3 regions of the Pseudoalteromonas sp. JB197 genome follow, and region 2 is predicted to be linked to each of the others. Evidence: predicted binding sites of a transcription regulator. Region 2 holds the regulator's gene; each other region holds the start of a gene.
What was found. The regulator MetJ, encoded in region 2, represses methionine synthesis genes. The targets are predictions, from matches to a motif close to TAGACGTCTAGACGTCTA.
Positions count from the first base shown of each region.

Region 1: a site for MetJ is predicted at 3,827-3,844, ahead of metA (homoserine O-succinyltransferase). Genes of this name have one in related genera too.
Region 3: a site for MetJ is predicted at 867-884, ahead of metK (methionine adenosyltransferase). Genes of this name have one in related genera too.

Region 1 is NZ_NRGZ01000001.1:500,917-505,886, forward strand. It holds gene cyoE (heme o synthase) at 1-852, shown strand, start outside; gene CIK86_RS02345 (histone deacetylase) at 1,010-1,918, opposite strand; gene ettA (energy-dependent translational throttle protein EttA) at 2,005-3,678, opposite strand; gene metA (homoserine O-succinyltransferase) at 3,918-4,865, shown strand; gene CIK86_RS02360 (homocysteine S-methyltransferase family protein) at 4,855-4,970, shown strand, end outside.
Region 2 is NZ_NRGZ01000001.1:3,226,939-3,231,908, reverse strand. It holds gene CIK86_RS15075 (bifunctional aspartate kinase/homoserine dehydrogenase II) at 1-1,225, opposite strand, end outside; gene metB (cystathionine gamma-synthase) at 1,231-2,469, opposite strand; gene metJ (met regulon transcriptional regulator MetJ) at 2,669-2,989, shown strand; gene CIK86_RS15060 (malic enzyme-like NAD(P)-binding protein) at 3,088-4,329, opposite strand; gene rpmE (50S ribosomal protein L31) at 4,874-4,970, opposite strand, start outside.
Region 3 is NZ_NRGZ01000001.1:2,080,909-2,085,878, forward strand. It holds gene tkt (transketolase) at 1-682, opposite strand, end outside; gene metK (methionine adenosyltransferase) at 986-2,137, shown strand; gene CIK86_RS09860 (hypothetical protein) at 2,290-2,841, shown strand; gene CIK86_RS09865 (5-formyltetrahydrofolate cyclo-ligase) at 2,862-3,458, shown strand; gene rpiA (ribose-5-phosphate isomerase RpiA) at 3,511-4,164, shown strand; gene serA (phosphoglycerate dehydrogenase) at 4,174-4,970, shown strand, end outside.

The DNA of each region.
Region 1 (4,970 bases), 2.7 Mb from region 2:
GGTATTATTATGGGTAACTTAATCAGCGTAGCGGGCGGGTTTTTACTAGCCTCCCGCGGTGATATAAACCCATGGCTAATGGTTACTACCTTAATTGGCTTATCGCTAGTGGTTGCATCAGGTTGTGCTATTAATAATGTGATTGACCGAGATATAGATATTGCCATGGCGCGTACTCGCACCCGGGTAACAGTAACGGGCGAAATGTCTGCAATGGCTGCTTTATGTCATGGGGTGGTATTGGGGATTATAGGCTTTGGTTTATTAATAGCTTATACCACTCCTGCAGCAGTATTTTTTGCCGCCTTTGGTCACTTTATTTATGTAGGGGTTTATAGCCTTTACATGAAGCGTAACTCAGTTTATGGCACTTTTATTGGCAGTTTATCGGGGGCTGTGCCACCGGTTGTTGGTTACTGCGCAGTATCTGGGGAGTTTGATATGGGGGCATTAATTTTACTGGTAATGTTTAGCCTGTGGCAAATGCCGCACTCATACGCCATTGCTATTTTTCGCTTTAAAGATTACCAAACAGCGGGTATTCCTGTATTACCTGTAGCGCAAGGTATTGATAAAGCAAAACGCCATATTGTGCTTTATATTGCCATATATGCCTTGGTTGTAATGCTGCTACCTATTAGTGGTTATACCGGTGCTGCTTTTATGGCGGTTGCCTGTATTACTAGTTTTTGGTGGCTGTTAATGGCGCTGCGGGGCTATCGTCGTAATATAGATATAAGCGGCTGGGCGCGTCAAGTATTCGCGTTTTCAATTATTAATATTACCGCACTTAGTATTGCTATGGCGGTAGATTATCAAAGCATAGCGCCGCAGTTACTCGTACTTAGTTAAGTTTAAGTTGCGGCTAATTTAATCATACCTAATTAATACACCTAGTTAATAGTACCGAGTTAATTCCAAAGTTAACAAAGGCTCTGAGATATTCGAGGAGCCTTTTTTCGTTTTAACGCCCGCTGCAATATGTATTTATACCAAAACTCTAAAACTATTAAAAACGTGCTGCTTGCTCAACTACAATGCCATGACGCTGAGCTAAACGCTGGTGATCTCTGTCGTAACCGCCGCCAATAACCGTAGCTACCGGAGTGTTGTGCTCAAGGCAGCGTTTAAGTACGAGATGATCGCGCTGCTCTATACCTTGCCAGCTAATATCGAGTTTGCCTAAACCGTCTTGTTGCCACACATCAACTCCCGCATCGTACAGCACTAAATCGGGGTTTAGCTCTTTGAGCAAAAATTGCAGGGTGTCGTCAACTATGCCTAAATACTCAGCATCTTGCATATTGTTAGTTAAGCCAATATCTAAATCGCTAGGGGATTTTCGAAACGGAAAGTTTTTTTCGCAATGAATCGAGCAGGTATACGCATAAGGCTGATGTTGCAGCATGGCCGCGGTGCCATCGCCTTGATGTACGTCTAAATCAAAAATAAGTACATTAGTAACCTCACCCGACTCAATTAGTGTTTGCGTAGTAAAAGCCAAGTCGTTAACCATGCAATAGCCTGAGCCAAAATCAGTATGCGCGTGGTGTGTACCGCCTGCTAAATGGCATGCCATACCGTGTTTAAGGGCTAAGCGAGCGGTTTGTAGTGTACCTTGTGGGGCTGTAAAGGTACGCGCCATTAGCTCTTTTGACCAAGGTAGACCAATACGGCGCATGGCTTTTTCGTCTAATTGATTATGATATAGGTCGTGAATATAGTTTTCGCAGTGTACTAATTCTAGTGCCTCTGGCGTACCTAATAACGGCTGTACTAAGTTATCGCCAACTAATCCTAACTGCTTAACGTGCTGGTATAAATGTGCAAATTTACTCATTACAAAGCGATGTTTAGGATCAAAGCTAAACGAGTAATTAGGATGATAAACTAACGGCAAGTGAGGATTTAGGGTCATAAAATTCTATTTGTAGTTATAGTTATAAAACAAAAGCCCTACATAAATGCAGGGCTTAATTATTGCCTAGAGCTTAAAATTAGCTATTAACCAATCTTTTTGTACTTAATACGCTTAGGTTGAGTTGCCTCAGCACCTAACGTCTTTTTAAGCCACTCTTCGTATTCAGTGTAGTTACCATCAAAGAAGTTAATTTGGCCTTCGTCGCGGTAATCTAAAATATGTGTAGCAATACGGTCAAGGAACCAACGGTCATGCGATATACACATTACACAACCAGGAAACTCTAAAATAGCGTTTTCTAGTGCACGTAGTGTTTCAACGTCCAAGTCGTTAGTTGGCTCATCGAGTAGTAACACGTTACCGCCAGCTTTTAATAACTTAGCAAGGTGTAAACGGTTACGTTCACCACCCGATAGGTCTTTAACAAATTTTTGCTGATCGTTACCTTTAAAGTTAAAACGGCTAACGTAAGCACGGCTTGGGAACTCAAAATTACCAATTTTAAGTACGTCTTGCCCGTCTGATATTTCTTGGAAAACAGTTTTGCTTTCGTCCATACCGTCACGGAACTGATCAACCGTTGCAATGTGTACGCTTTCACCTATGGTGATGTTGCCGCTGTCTTGCTGTTGCTCGCCGCTGATCATTTTAAACAGTGTTGATTTACCCGCGCCGTTAGCACCAATAATGCCCACAATGGCACCTTTTGGCATGCTAAAGCTTAAATCGTCGATTAATACACGGTCGCCAAAGCTTTTACGTAAGTTAGTTATTTCAAGCACTTGATCCCCTAAACGTGGGCCAGGCGGAATAAACATTTCGTTAGTTTCGTTACGTTTTTGATAATCAGACTGCTGCATTTCGGTAAACTGCGCCATACGTGCTTTTGACTTAGCTTGGCGGCCTTTAGGGTTTGAACGAACCCATTCAAGCTCTTGTGCAATTGACTTTTGACGTGCTTTTTCAGATTTTTGCTCTTGTTGTAGGCGCGCATCTTTTTGCTCTAACCACGAAGAGTAGTTACCTTCCCATGGAATACCTTCACCACGGTCAAGCTCTAAAATCCAACCTGCTACATTATCTAGGAAGTAACGGTCATGCGTTACCGCCACAACTGTGCCTTCGTAATCGTGTAAGAAGCGCTCTAACCAGGCAACCGACTCAGCGTCTAAGTGGTTAGTTGGCTCATCGAGAATAAGCATGTCTGGTTTTTCAAGTAACAGTCGGCATATAGCAACACGGCGGCGCTCACCACCCGAAAGGTGCTCAATTTTAGCATCCCACTCAGGTAAACGTAGTGCATCGGCAGCGCGCTCTAAAACGTTGTCTATGTTGTGACCATCGTGCGCTTGAATAACCGCTTCAAGCTCGCCTTGCTCTTTTGCAAGTGCGTCAAAGTCAGCGTCTTCCATGGCGTATTCGTTATACACTTCGTCAAGGCGTTTAAGCGCGTATTTAACTTCGCCAACAGCTTGCTCAACGATTTCGCGTACGGTTTTGCTTTCGTCTAAAACAGGTTCTTGCGGTAAGTAACCAATTTTAGTGCCTGGTTGTGGAAAGGCATCACCTTCAAAGTCTTGGTCAACACCGGCCATAATACGTAGCAATGTTGATTTACCAGAGCCGTTTAAACCAAGCACACCAATTTTAGCGCCCGGGAAAAAGTGTAACGAGATGTCTTTTAAGATAGTGCGCTTAGGTGGCACAACCTTAGAAACTCGACTCATCGAGAATATAAATTTATCAGGTAAAACCATAGAAGAAGCCTTCAATAATAATAAAAATTTCAATGCTGTATTGTAGTGGTTGACGGGTAAGGCAGTCAACGAATGGCCAATTTTAAACCGACAAACAAACTATAAAGTGCACAAAAACGATTATAAAATAGGATGAAAAAATTTCATTTGGATATTTAGACATCTATCCATCTATTGGTTGATATTTTTTCTTATCTGTTCATAATAAGTTTTCGGTTTTGATGAATAGGAGTAAAAGGATGCCAATTACAGTAAAAGACGAGCTACCAGCTATTGCTCGCCTGCGCCAAGAAAACGTATTTGTAATGCCACAAACTCGTGCAAAAACGCAAGAAATTCGCCCCATGCGTTTGGCTATTCTTAATTTAATGCCTAATAAAGTTGAAACCGAAGTACAGTTTATTCGTTTGCTTGCCAATTCGCCCTTGCAAGTAAATGTAGAACTACTGCGTCTTGACACTCATCGCAGTAGCAGTAATTCAGAGCAGCACCTAGACACCTTTTATCGTTATTTTTCAGAAGTAAAAAACAATAACTACGATGCATTAATAGTTACCGGCGCGCCGCTAGCGCATTTAGAGTACCAGGATGTAGCTTATTGGGATGAGTTTACCGCAATTTTAGATTGGGCTGAGCAGCATGTTACGTCTACACTTTTTTCGTGTTGGGCAGCGCATGCAGCGCTTTATCATCATTATAAAATAAAGCGCGATTTAAAAACCGATAAACTGTGCGGCGTATTTACGCACCAATGTTATTTTGAACATGGGGCGTTAACGCGCGGCTTTGACGACACCTTTTTAGTACCGCATTCGCGTTATGGCCATGTAGATGTAAATAAAATAAATGCTTGCAATGAACTAGTCGTGCTAGCGGGTTCTGAGAAAGTAGGTGCTTACTTAGTTAAAAATAAGTCGGGCAGCCAAGTGTTTATTACCGGCCACCCAGAGTATGACGCCGACTCGTTAAAAGCTGAATACCAACGCGATTGCGAAAAAAGCGACAATGCGCCCAAGCCCGAAAATTACTTTCCAGATGACGATGCAACTAAACAACCTTCAAAAACGTGGCAAAGCCATGCTTTTTTACTTTTTTCGAACTGGTTAAATTATTACGTGTACCAAACTACACCCTATGATATTAATTTAGTTAGCCAAGACGTAAGGACTAACAACTATGCCGAATAACCCTCTTAATAATGACCAAAATAAGCACGACGAACTAAGTGCAGCGTTAAAAGAGCGAATTTTAATTTTAGACGGCGCTATGGGCACTATGATCCAAGCACACCA
Region 2 (4,970 bases):
TAAGCTGATCCGTCAGTAGCAATACATAACCACTATCTTGATGCACAAAGCGAGGTTCAATATTATGCAAATTGAGCAACTCGCGTGCCTGAGTGCTCAATAAGTTTATATCTTGCTCAGGAGCAACTAGCGCGCAACCATGTAGGTTAGACTCGCTAATATTGGCTCTTCCTGCAAAGTAACTAACTACTTGATGGGTCGCTACTGCCGGTACTATTAGGTAAGTTTCACCTGCGCTACTAAAATGATGCAAACTATGTTGAATAAGCTGGCTAACCTGAGTTACCTCACCCTCAACTAGCCCTTCAACACTAAGTAAATCTATATTTTCTAATGTAGTAATAAAGCGTTTTTGTTTTACACAGCCCTCTTTCACTACATTTGTTGAGCTTGCTTGCACGTCAAAACTACTGCGCACCGCAAGCTTTATATCGGTATTTTTAAGTGGCGATAATGTTTTAGCGTGTAAAACGGGGTTACCTAATCTTGCCAATAAGTTAGCTTGCGCTCTACATACCTTAGCGTATTTAATGGCCTTGTTAACTTTACGTGGGTCGGTACTAAATATCCCTTGTGTATCGGTCCAAATATATACTTGTTTAGCATTGCAATAACTTGCCAATAAGGTTGCACTGTAATCACTACCATTGCGACCAAGAGTGACCGTATCGCCTTGGGTATTAGCCGCAATAAACCCTGTTACCACGTTAATTTTGTGCTGGCTAATAAGCTCACTACACTGCTGTGTATTTTGGCTATGCAATAATTGTCCATCACTTAGCGTAAACAAGCCTCTTGCGTCTTGCATGCATGCAGCAACATTAAGTTGCTGTAAATACGCAGCGAGCAAACGAGCTGACCACAACTCACCATGGGCGAGTAGCGCCGCTTCTTGCAACTGCTCAGTACTCGCTAATTTAGCAACTAAACTTAGCTCTTCATTTAGAGTGGTTAAAGCGCTGCGCTTTAAATCGCCCTGCAGTAGCTGCGTTATTAAATCACTTTGATGATTGTTTAATTGCAATACAATATCAGCGAGCGCTTGAGTATCGTGCTGCTGATAACTTTGCCACAGTTTTACTAATGTATCTGTGGTTTTTCCTGCAGCCGATACCACTACACAATCACCGGGCTGAGCTTGCCCTATAATTATTTTTGCAACGCTTTTATAGCGCTCGGCTGAGCTTAAACTCGAACCACCAAACTTATGAATATTATTAGTCATATTAATTACCACAACGCCGGGTGAGCAGCGCTCAATTTAACATTACTACTTGCGCTAGCACCTGCTTTACCTGCGTTATTGTGCTGACCTGGTTGCACTAAATTAAATACCCGATCAAAGTCTGCTAATAAATCTGCTACATCTTCAATACCTACCGACACACGAATAAGCGTATCGCCAACGCCAGCGGCTAAACGAGCCTCGGCTTCCATTCCTGCATGCGTCATTGTTGCTGGGTGGCATATTAAGCTCTCTACGCCACCTAAAGATTCAGCTAAGCTAAATGTTTTAAGGTTTGTTAAAAATGCAGCTGCGTCATTTACATCACCTTTAATGTCAAAACTAACCATGCCACCAAAACCAAGTTGCTGTGCTTTAGCCAATTCATGTTGTGGATGCGACTCTAGCCCCGGGTAATATACTTGGCTAACAAATTTTGAGCTTTCAAGGTACTTAGCAATAGCTAGGGCATTTTCTTGATGCTGCCGTAAGCGTACATTTAAAGTACGCAAGCCACGCAAAGTTAAGTAACTATCAAACGGTGCCCCCGTTATACCAATATTATTTGCCCACCAAGCCAGTTCTTCACCTAGTTCGTCAGTTGCAGCAATAACCGCACCGCCAACCACGTCTGAGTGGCCATTTATGTACTTAGTGGTTGAGTGCACCACAATATCAACGCCAAATTTAATCGGGTTTTGTAATGCAGGCGATAAAAAAGTGTTATCTGCGGCTACCAAAGCACCGCATTGTTTCGCAATATCGGTTACTGCTTTAATATCAGTTAAACGTAAAATAGGGTTACTAGGGGTTTCTATCCAAATTAACTTAGGTTTGATTACTAAAATTTGCTGCAAACTTTCTGGTTTAGTTAAATCTAACACTTCGAGTTTTAATAGGCCGCGCTTTTGTAATGAGGTAAATAAGCGATAGCTGCCGCCATAACAATCATGGGGGATCACTAACGTATCGTCACTATTAAGCAGCTGAGTGGCTAAATGTACGGCAGCCATTCCTGTTGCAGTAATAATGCCGCGAGCACCACCTTCGAGTTCGCTGAGTGCTTGGGCTAAAGTATCACGATTTGGATTACCACTGCGGCCATAGTCATATTGACGTTTTGTATCAAAGTCGGCAAACGAATAAGTGGTTGATAAATACAGCGGAGGCACAACCGCGCCATGGTGCTTATCAGCATCGACACCACTTCGAACTGCAATTGTCGCTTTATTTTTTTCACTCATATTTATTACCTGTTTTATTTAGATGTTTAGACGTCTAAAACAGTAATTCATTCAACTTAAGAAGTCAAAACATTTAAACACCTAGCCATCTGTGCAACAAGTATTTGACTAATTTGTTTAAATCGATAGAATTTCACGCATATTCGCGCTATTTTTTAGTAGGGTGAGCAATTAATAATCTGAGGCAACGATACATCTTATGGCAAAATGGAATGGCGAGTATATTCACCCATACGCAGAACACGGGAAAAAATCAGAGCAAGTTAAAAAGATCACCGTTTCGATCCCGCTAAATGTATTAAAAGTACTAACCGATGAACGCACCCGTAGGCAAATTAATAACTTACGCCATGCAACTAATAGCGAGCTATTATGTGAAGCATTTTTGCATGCGTTTACTGGGCAACCGTTACCTAACGATGATGATTTACGTAAAGATAACGCCGAAAAAGTGCCTGAAGAAGTGAAAAAAATAATGCAAGAAATGGGCTTAGAAGTTCCTGTTTTAAACGAAGACTAAACAGCGGCTTTTAAACAAAAAAACCTCAGCCATGCTGAGGTTTTTTTATGGCTATAAATTACACTGAAGTAACTTAATACCGAGCAACATAATGCTGCTTATTCCATATAGTTTGCTGGCAGCTCTATTTGCGCTACGCCTGAAGCAATGGCTGCTAATGCAACTGCTTTAGCAATACGCGGCAATAAACGCGGGTCCATAGGCTTAGGAATAATATACTCTGCACCAAACGCTAGCTTATCTACACCGGCAGCTTTTAGTACTTCTGGTGGAACCGGCTCTTTGGCAATACTACGAATAGCTTCAACTGCTGCAATTTTCATTTCATCGTTAATTTCACTGGCACGCACATCAAGTGCACCACGGAAAATAAACGGAAAACACAACACGTTATTAACTTGGTTAGGGTAATCTGAGCGCCCTGTTGCCATAATTAAATCGCTTCGTGCGCCGTGTGCCAGTGCCGGATCAATCTCAGGGTCTGGGTTCGAACAAGCAAATACGACTGGCTTTGCTGCCATTAATTTTAAATCATCGGCCGATAATAAGTTAGGGCCCGATACACCAACAAATACGTCAGCATCTTCAATTACATCTTGTAATGTACGCTTATCGGTATTGTTAGCAAATAACTGTTTGTACTCGTTTAAATCATCACGGCGAGTGTGAATAACACCTTTACGATCAAGCATATAAATATGTTCACGCAGTGCACCACACTTAATTAATAACTCCATACAAGCAATCGCTGCAGCGCCGGCACCTAAACATACAATAACTGCATCTTCAATATCTTTGCCTTGCACTTCCAGCGCATTTATCATGCCTGCAGCCGTTACAATAGCCGTGCCGTGCTGATCATCATGAAAAACAGGAATACTACAGCGTTCAATAAGCGCCTTTTCAATTTCAAAACACTCTGGTGCTTTAATATCTTCAAGGTTAATACCGCCAAAAGTATCAGCAATATTAGCCACAGTATTTATAAAGTCTTCGGTGGTGCGGTGTTTTACTTCAATATCAATTGAGTCAATGCCTGCAAAACGTTTAAACAACAACGCCTTGCCTTCCATTACCGGTTTTGACGCTAAAGGCCCTAAATTTCCTAAACCTAAAATAGCAGTACCATTGGTGATCACTGCAACCAAATTACCTTTACCTGTGTACTTATAGGCATTTACAGGGTCAGCAGCAATTTCACGCACCGGCTCAGCTACACCGGGGCTATAAGCTAAAGCGAGATCATGAGCCGTTTCTGCAGGCTTGGTTAGCTCAATGCTGATTTTACCTGGAACGGGGTGAGAGTGATAATGTAGTGCTTGTTCACGAAAGTCCGACATAACGCGATTATATCCTGCAATTTAAGTTAAAGTGAGAGGGAGTAAAGCGACACTTAACATGCCTTAAAGTACGATACCCTTATTATTTTTAAATTCCAAGCAATATCAGGTCTATCCTGTTATATGCTAGATCTGTTAATTTTAAGCGAATTTTCAGCAACTTCGATAAAAACATCGCTACTTTTCATAAATATAAATTGTGCTAAAAGGCACTTTTCAAGCTTATTTTAGTTAAAAGTATTATTCACAAAACAGCGTTTTTAAAATGTGAATAAAATCAGCTAAAAGCGATTATTTATTCTGCTTTAACAACACATAGCTTCATGTTGGCTACTTTTAGAAACCGAGTTTAAAATTAAGCTATTAAAAATATAGAGAATATTAGGTCATTTGTCTGCAAAGGTTTATGCATACCGAGAATAAGAACAGGAAATAGTTATGCAAAAGCAATAAACTTAAAACTAGCGAGGTTAGGGGGAAGTTAGAGGATTTTTAGGCATAAAAAAAGCATCCTAAGATGCTTTTTTTAACTAAATAGCAATAATTACTTTTTGCTACCAAGTGCACCGAAACGCTTGTTGAAACGATCAACACGTCCGCCAGTGTCTAAAATCTTTTGCTTACCAGTGTAAAACGGGTGA
Region 3 (4,970 bases), 1.1 Mb from region 2:
TTGCAGCACTTATAGCATCGCTGTCGTGGCCATCAACACCGCTAATTACATGCCAACCGTATGCTTTAAAGCGAGCTGGCGTATCATCGGTAAACCAACCTTCTACTTCGCCATCGATTGAAATGCCGTTGTCATCCCAAAATGCAACAAGTTTACCTAGGCCTAATGTGCCTGCAAGTGAACCTGCTTCATGAGAAATACCTTCCATTAAGCAGCCGTCGCCCATAAATGCATAGGTAAAGTGATCAACAATATCGTGACCTTCACGGTTAAACTGTGCAGCTAGCGCTTTTTCGGCAATTGCCATACCTACTGCGTTAGTGATCCCTTGACCTAATGGGCCCGTAGTAGTTTCGATTCCTGGTGCATAACCGTACTCTGGGTGACCAGGTGTTTTTGAATGCATTTGACGGAAGTTTTTAATTTCGTCTAACGGTAAATCATAACCAGTTAAATGTAATAAAGAATAAATAAGCATTGAACCGTGGCCGTTCGATAATATAAAGCGATCTCGGTCAGCCCACTCTGGGTTTGTTGGGTTATGTTTTAGATAATCGCGCCATAATACTTCTGCGATATCTGCCATGCCCATAGGGGCTCCAGGATGACCAGATTTGGCCTTTTGTACTGCGTCCATTGACAAGACACGAATAGCATTTGCAAGTTCTTTGCGAGATGGCATGAATTCTCCTACCTTAATATATTTTTGCGCGGGTATTTATGTATTCGATTATGCCGCCGTATAACTTGGCGACTAGTGTATAGTCCATTCTTACTTATTGTAGGGGCGGTGTGCAATTAAAAACCCATAATAATAGGTCATTATGAATATTTTTTGAGACCGAAAAGTTATTAAATATTTTATTTAGACGTCTAGGCGTAAAAACACTATGCAAGGTGTTTTGTTTTCGATAAAATACGCCCCTTAATTTTTAAGCGCTAATACCGACGTTTGTGAAGCGCAATATTTGTGAGCAGAAATACAATGGCAAAACATTTATTTACTTCTGAATCTGTTTCTGAAGGTCATCCGGATAAAATCGCCGATCAAATCTCTGATGCGGTACTTGATGCTATCCTTGAGCAAGATTCTCATGCCCGAGTTGCGTGTGAAACTTACGTAAAAACCGGTATGGTTATGGTTGGTGGTGAAATCACTACTAGCGCATGGGTTGATATCGAAGAAATTACACGTAAAACAATTCGCGACATTGGCTACACTAATTCAGATATGGGTTTTGATGCAGATTCATGTGCAATTTTAAACACTATTGGTAAACAGTCTCCTGACATTAACCAAGGTGTTGACCGTACTAGCCCAGAAGAGCAAGGCGCTGGCGATCAAGGCTTAATGTTTGGTTACGCATGTAACGAAACTGAAGTACTAATGCCTGCTCCTATTACCTACTCACACCGTTTAGTGCAGCGCCAAGCACAGGTTCGTAAAAGCGGCGAGCTTAACTGGTTACGCCCAGATGCAAAATCACAAGTTACATTTGCATACGAAAACGGCAAGCCAGTAGGTATTGATGCTGTTGTACTTTCTACGCAGCACAGCGAAGATATTTCACAAAAAGATTTAATCGAAGCGGTGATGGAAACTATCATCAAGCCGGTACTTCCTGCTGAGCTAATTACTAGCGCGACTAAGTTTTTTATTAACCCAACAGGTCGCTTTGTAATTGGCGGGCCAATGGGCGATTGTGGCTTAACCGGTCGTAAAATCATTGTAGATACCTACGGCGGCATGGCTCGTCACGGTGGCGGTGCTTTCTCTGGTAAAGATCCATCAAAAGTTGACCGTAGTGCTGCCTATGCTGCACGTTATGTTGCTAAAAACATTGTTGCTGCTGGCCTTGCTGATAAGTGTGAGCTACAAGTATCGTACGCTATTGGTATTGCAGAGCCTACGTCTATAAGCGTAGAAACCTTTGGTACCAGCAAACTAGAAGAAAGCCGTTTAATTGAGCTTATTCGTGAGCACTTTGACTTGCGCCCTTACGGTTTAATTAAAATGCTTGATTTAGAGCGCCCTATCTACCTTCCAACGGCGGCTTACGGCCACTTTGGTCGTGAAGAGTTCCCTTGGGAGCGTACTGATAAAGCAGAAGCACTTCGCGCTGCTGCTGGCCTTTAAGCCAACATACTATTAAAAATATAAACGGCCCTTTTAAGGGTCGTTTTTATATCTAAAGCTTATTATTCAAGCCGTGAAACATAAATCACTCTCGAATTGTTTTGCACTTTCGGTATATACTCGTTTTACTATAAAAGCTTAGGGAATTAAAAATGGCCGACAACTTTCGTGTTACCTTTGTAGGACTCGCTGAGGGCGTTGACAGCAAAGCTGTTACTGCCATGCTTGCTACTAAATTAAAAACATCAGATGAAAAAGTGTCGCTTTTTTTTAATGGTAAACCGCTATTTGTGCCAAGCAATAAAGACAAAGCCCTAAAGCAAGCCAAACTACTTGCCAGCTTAGGTATTAAAAGTAAGCTGCAGGCTGTTACCAACCCAAATCAAAATACTCAACTGGCAAGTGCAACGAGTAGCCAGCGCGATGACAGAATTTTTGATGCGCTTGATTACATTACCAGTAGCTTAATTCGCCTTGAAGAAAAACTAGACGAGCTTGAACAGCGCCTACCCGAGGTTGAAGCCACAGCAATTACCGATGAACACATAGAGTGGCAAGACGATGATCTTATGCTTGATGATGAGTTGCTCACACCACTGCAAAAACGCAGTAATGTGTTGTTATATTCACTCATAGCAACTGTGGTTACTTTGCTTATTTTATTAGCAATATATTTAACCGTCCCTAACTTATTCTCTTTTTAATTACGGGGTGAAATCCTAAAGTGAGCAATAAACGTGCAACAATAAGAGCGTCTGTCCGCGAACTGCGTAATAATTTATCAAGTAACCAACAATTAATTGCCGCCCAATCGCTAAAAATGAATTTTATTCAATACTTAAATGGCAAAAAAAACACTAAAAAAGAGCATATTGCCATTTATTTTAGTAACGACGGCGAGTTAGATACCTCATTGTTAATTAATGAATTATGGGATAAAGGGCACACCCTTTACCTACCTGTAATCCACCCCTTTAACGGAGCTAATTTACTATTTCAGCGTTATGAAAAAAACTCACCCATGAAGGCAAACCGCTATGGTATCTTGGAACCTAAGCTCAATTGTACTCAAATATGCCCGTTACCAGAGCTTGATTACCTACTTATGCCATTAGTGGCATTTGATAACCAAGGTAATCGCTTAGGAATGGGGGGTGGGTTTTACGATCGGACATTGGCGCGGCTACACCAGCAACACTGGCAAAAGCCGCAACTTATTGGTTTAGCACATGAATGCCAAAAAGTAACAGCTTTACCCATAGAATCATGGGATGTGCCACTTAAAACAATTATCACCCCAAATAAAACCTACTGTTGGTAAAGCGTTACTTTTTATACCAGCAGAAATTTTTGACATAAATGAGCATAAAACAATGACACAAGACGAATTAAAAAAAGCAGCTGCTTGGGCAGCGTTAGAGTTTGTAAAAGAGAACACTATTGTAGGCGTAGGTACAGGCTCAACGGTTAATCACTTTATTGATGCACTAGGCTCAATAAAAGACACTATTAAAGGTGCGGTTTCTAGTTCAGAAGCCTCAACAGCTCGTTTAAAAGCGCTAGGCATTGAAGTATTTGAACTTAATGACGTTGATGTTTTAGATGTATACGTTGACGGCGCTGATGAAATTAACGCCCATAACGAAATGATTAAAGGCGGCGGTGCAGCCCTTACTCGTGAAAAAATAGTAGCAGCGGTAGCTAAACAATTTGTGTGCATTGTAGATGACACCAAATTAGTAGCAACCTTGGGGGGTTTTCCACTGCCGGTTGAAGTTATACCCATGGCACGCAGTTACGTAGCACGCGAATTATTAAAACTTGGTGGTGATCCTGTGTATCGCCAAGGTGTAGTTACCGATAACGGTAACGTTATTTTAGATGTACATAATTTAAAAATTACCCAAGCTAAACAACTTGAAACACAAATTAATCAAATTGTTGGCGTAGTTACCAACGGCCTATTCGCAGAGCGTGGCGCTGATAAAGTGATTATCGGCACTGAAAATGGGCCACAAATTAAATAGGATGAGGTTATGAGTAAGGTATCGTTGGCAAAAGACAAAATTAAAATTCTTTTGCTTGAAGGTGTTCACCAAAGCGCTGTTGAAACGCTAAAACGTAACGGTTATAGCAACATCGACTATGTTAAAACATCCTTACCTGAGGACGAGCTAAAAGAACGTATTAAAGACGTACACTTTGTGGGGCTTCGTTCTCGTACTCATATTAACCAAGCTGTGTTAGAAGCAGCTGAAAAGCTCGTTGCGGTTGGCTGTTTTTGTATTGGCACCAACCAGGTTGACTTAAATGCGGCGCGCGAACGTGGTATTGCAGTATTTAACGCACCATTTTCTAACACCCGCTCGGTTGCAGAGCTTGTACTTGGTGAAATACTGTTGCTATTACGCGGTATTCCTCAGCGTAATGCTGCTGCACATCGTGGCGGCTGGTTAAAAACCGCAAACGGCTCGTTTGAAGCGCGTGGTAAAACACTGGGTATTATTGGCTATGGCCACATTGGTACCCAGTTAGGTATTATGGCCGAAAATATTGGTATGAACGTGGAGTTTTACGATATTGAAGATAAGTTATCACTTGGCAACGCTAAGCAAGTACATAACCTGACTCAATTATTACAACGCTCTGATATTATTACTTTGCATGTACCTGAAACCCCACAAACTAAAAACCTTATTGGCACTGCCGAACTTGCGGTTATGAAACAAGGCGCTATTTTAATTAATGCGTCTCGCGGTACTGTAGTTGATATTGATGCATTGGCAGAAGCGCTTACCGACAAAAAACTCAGCGGCGCAGCAATCGATGTATT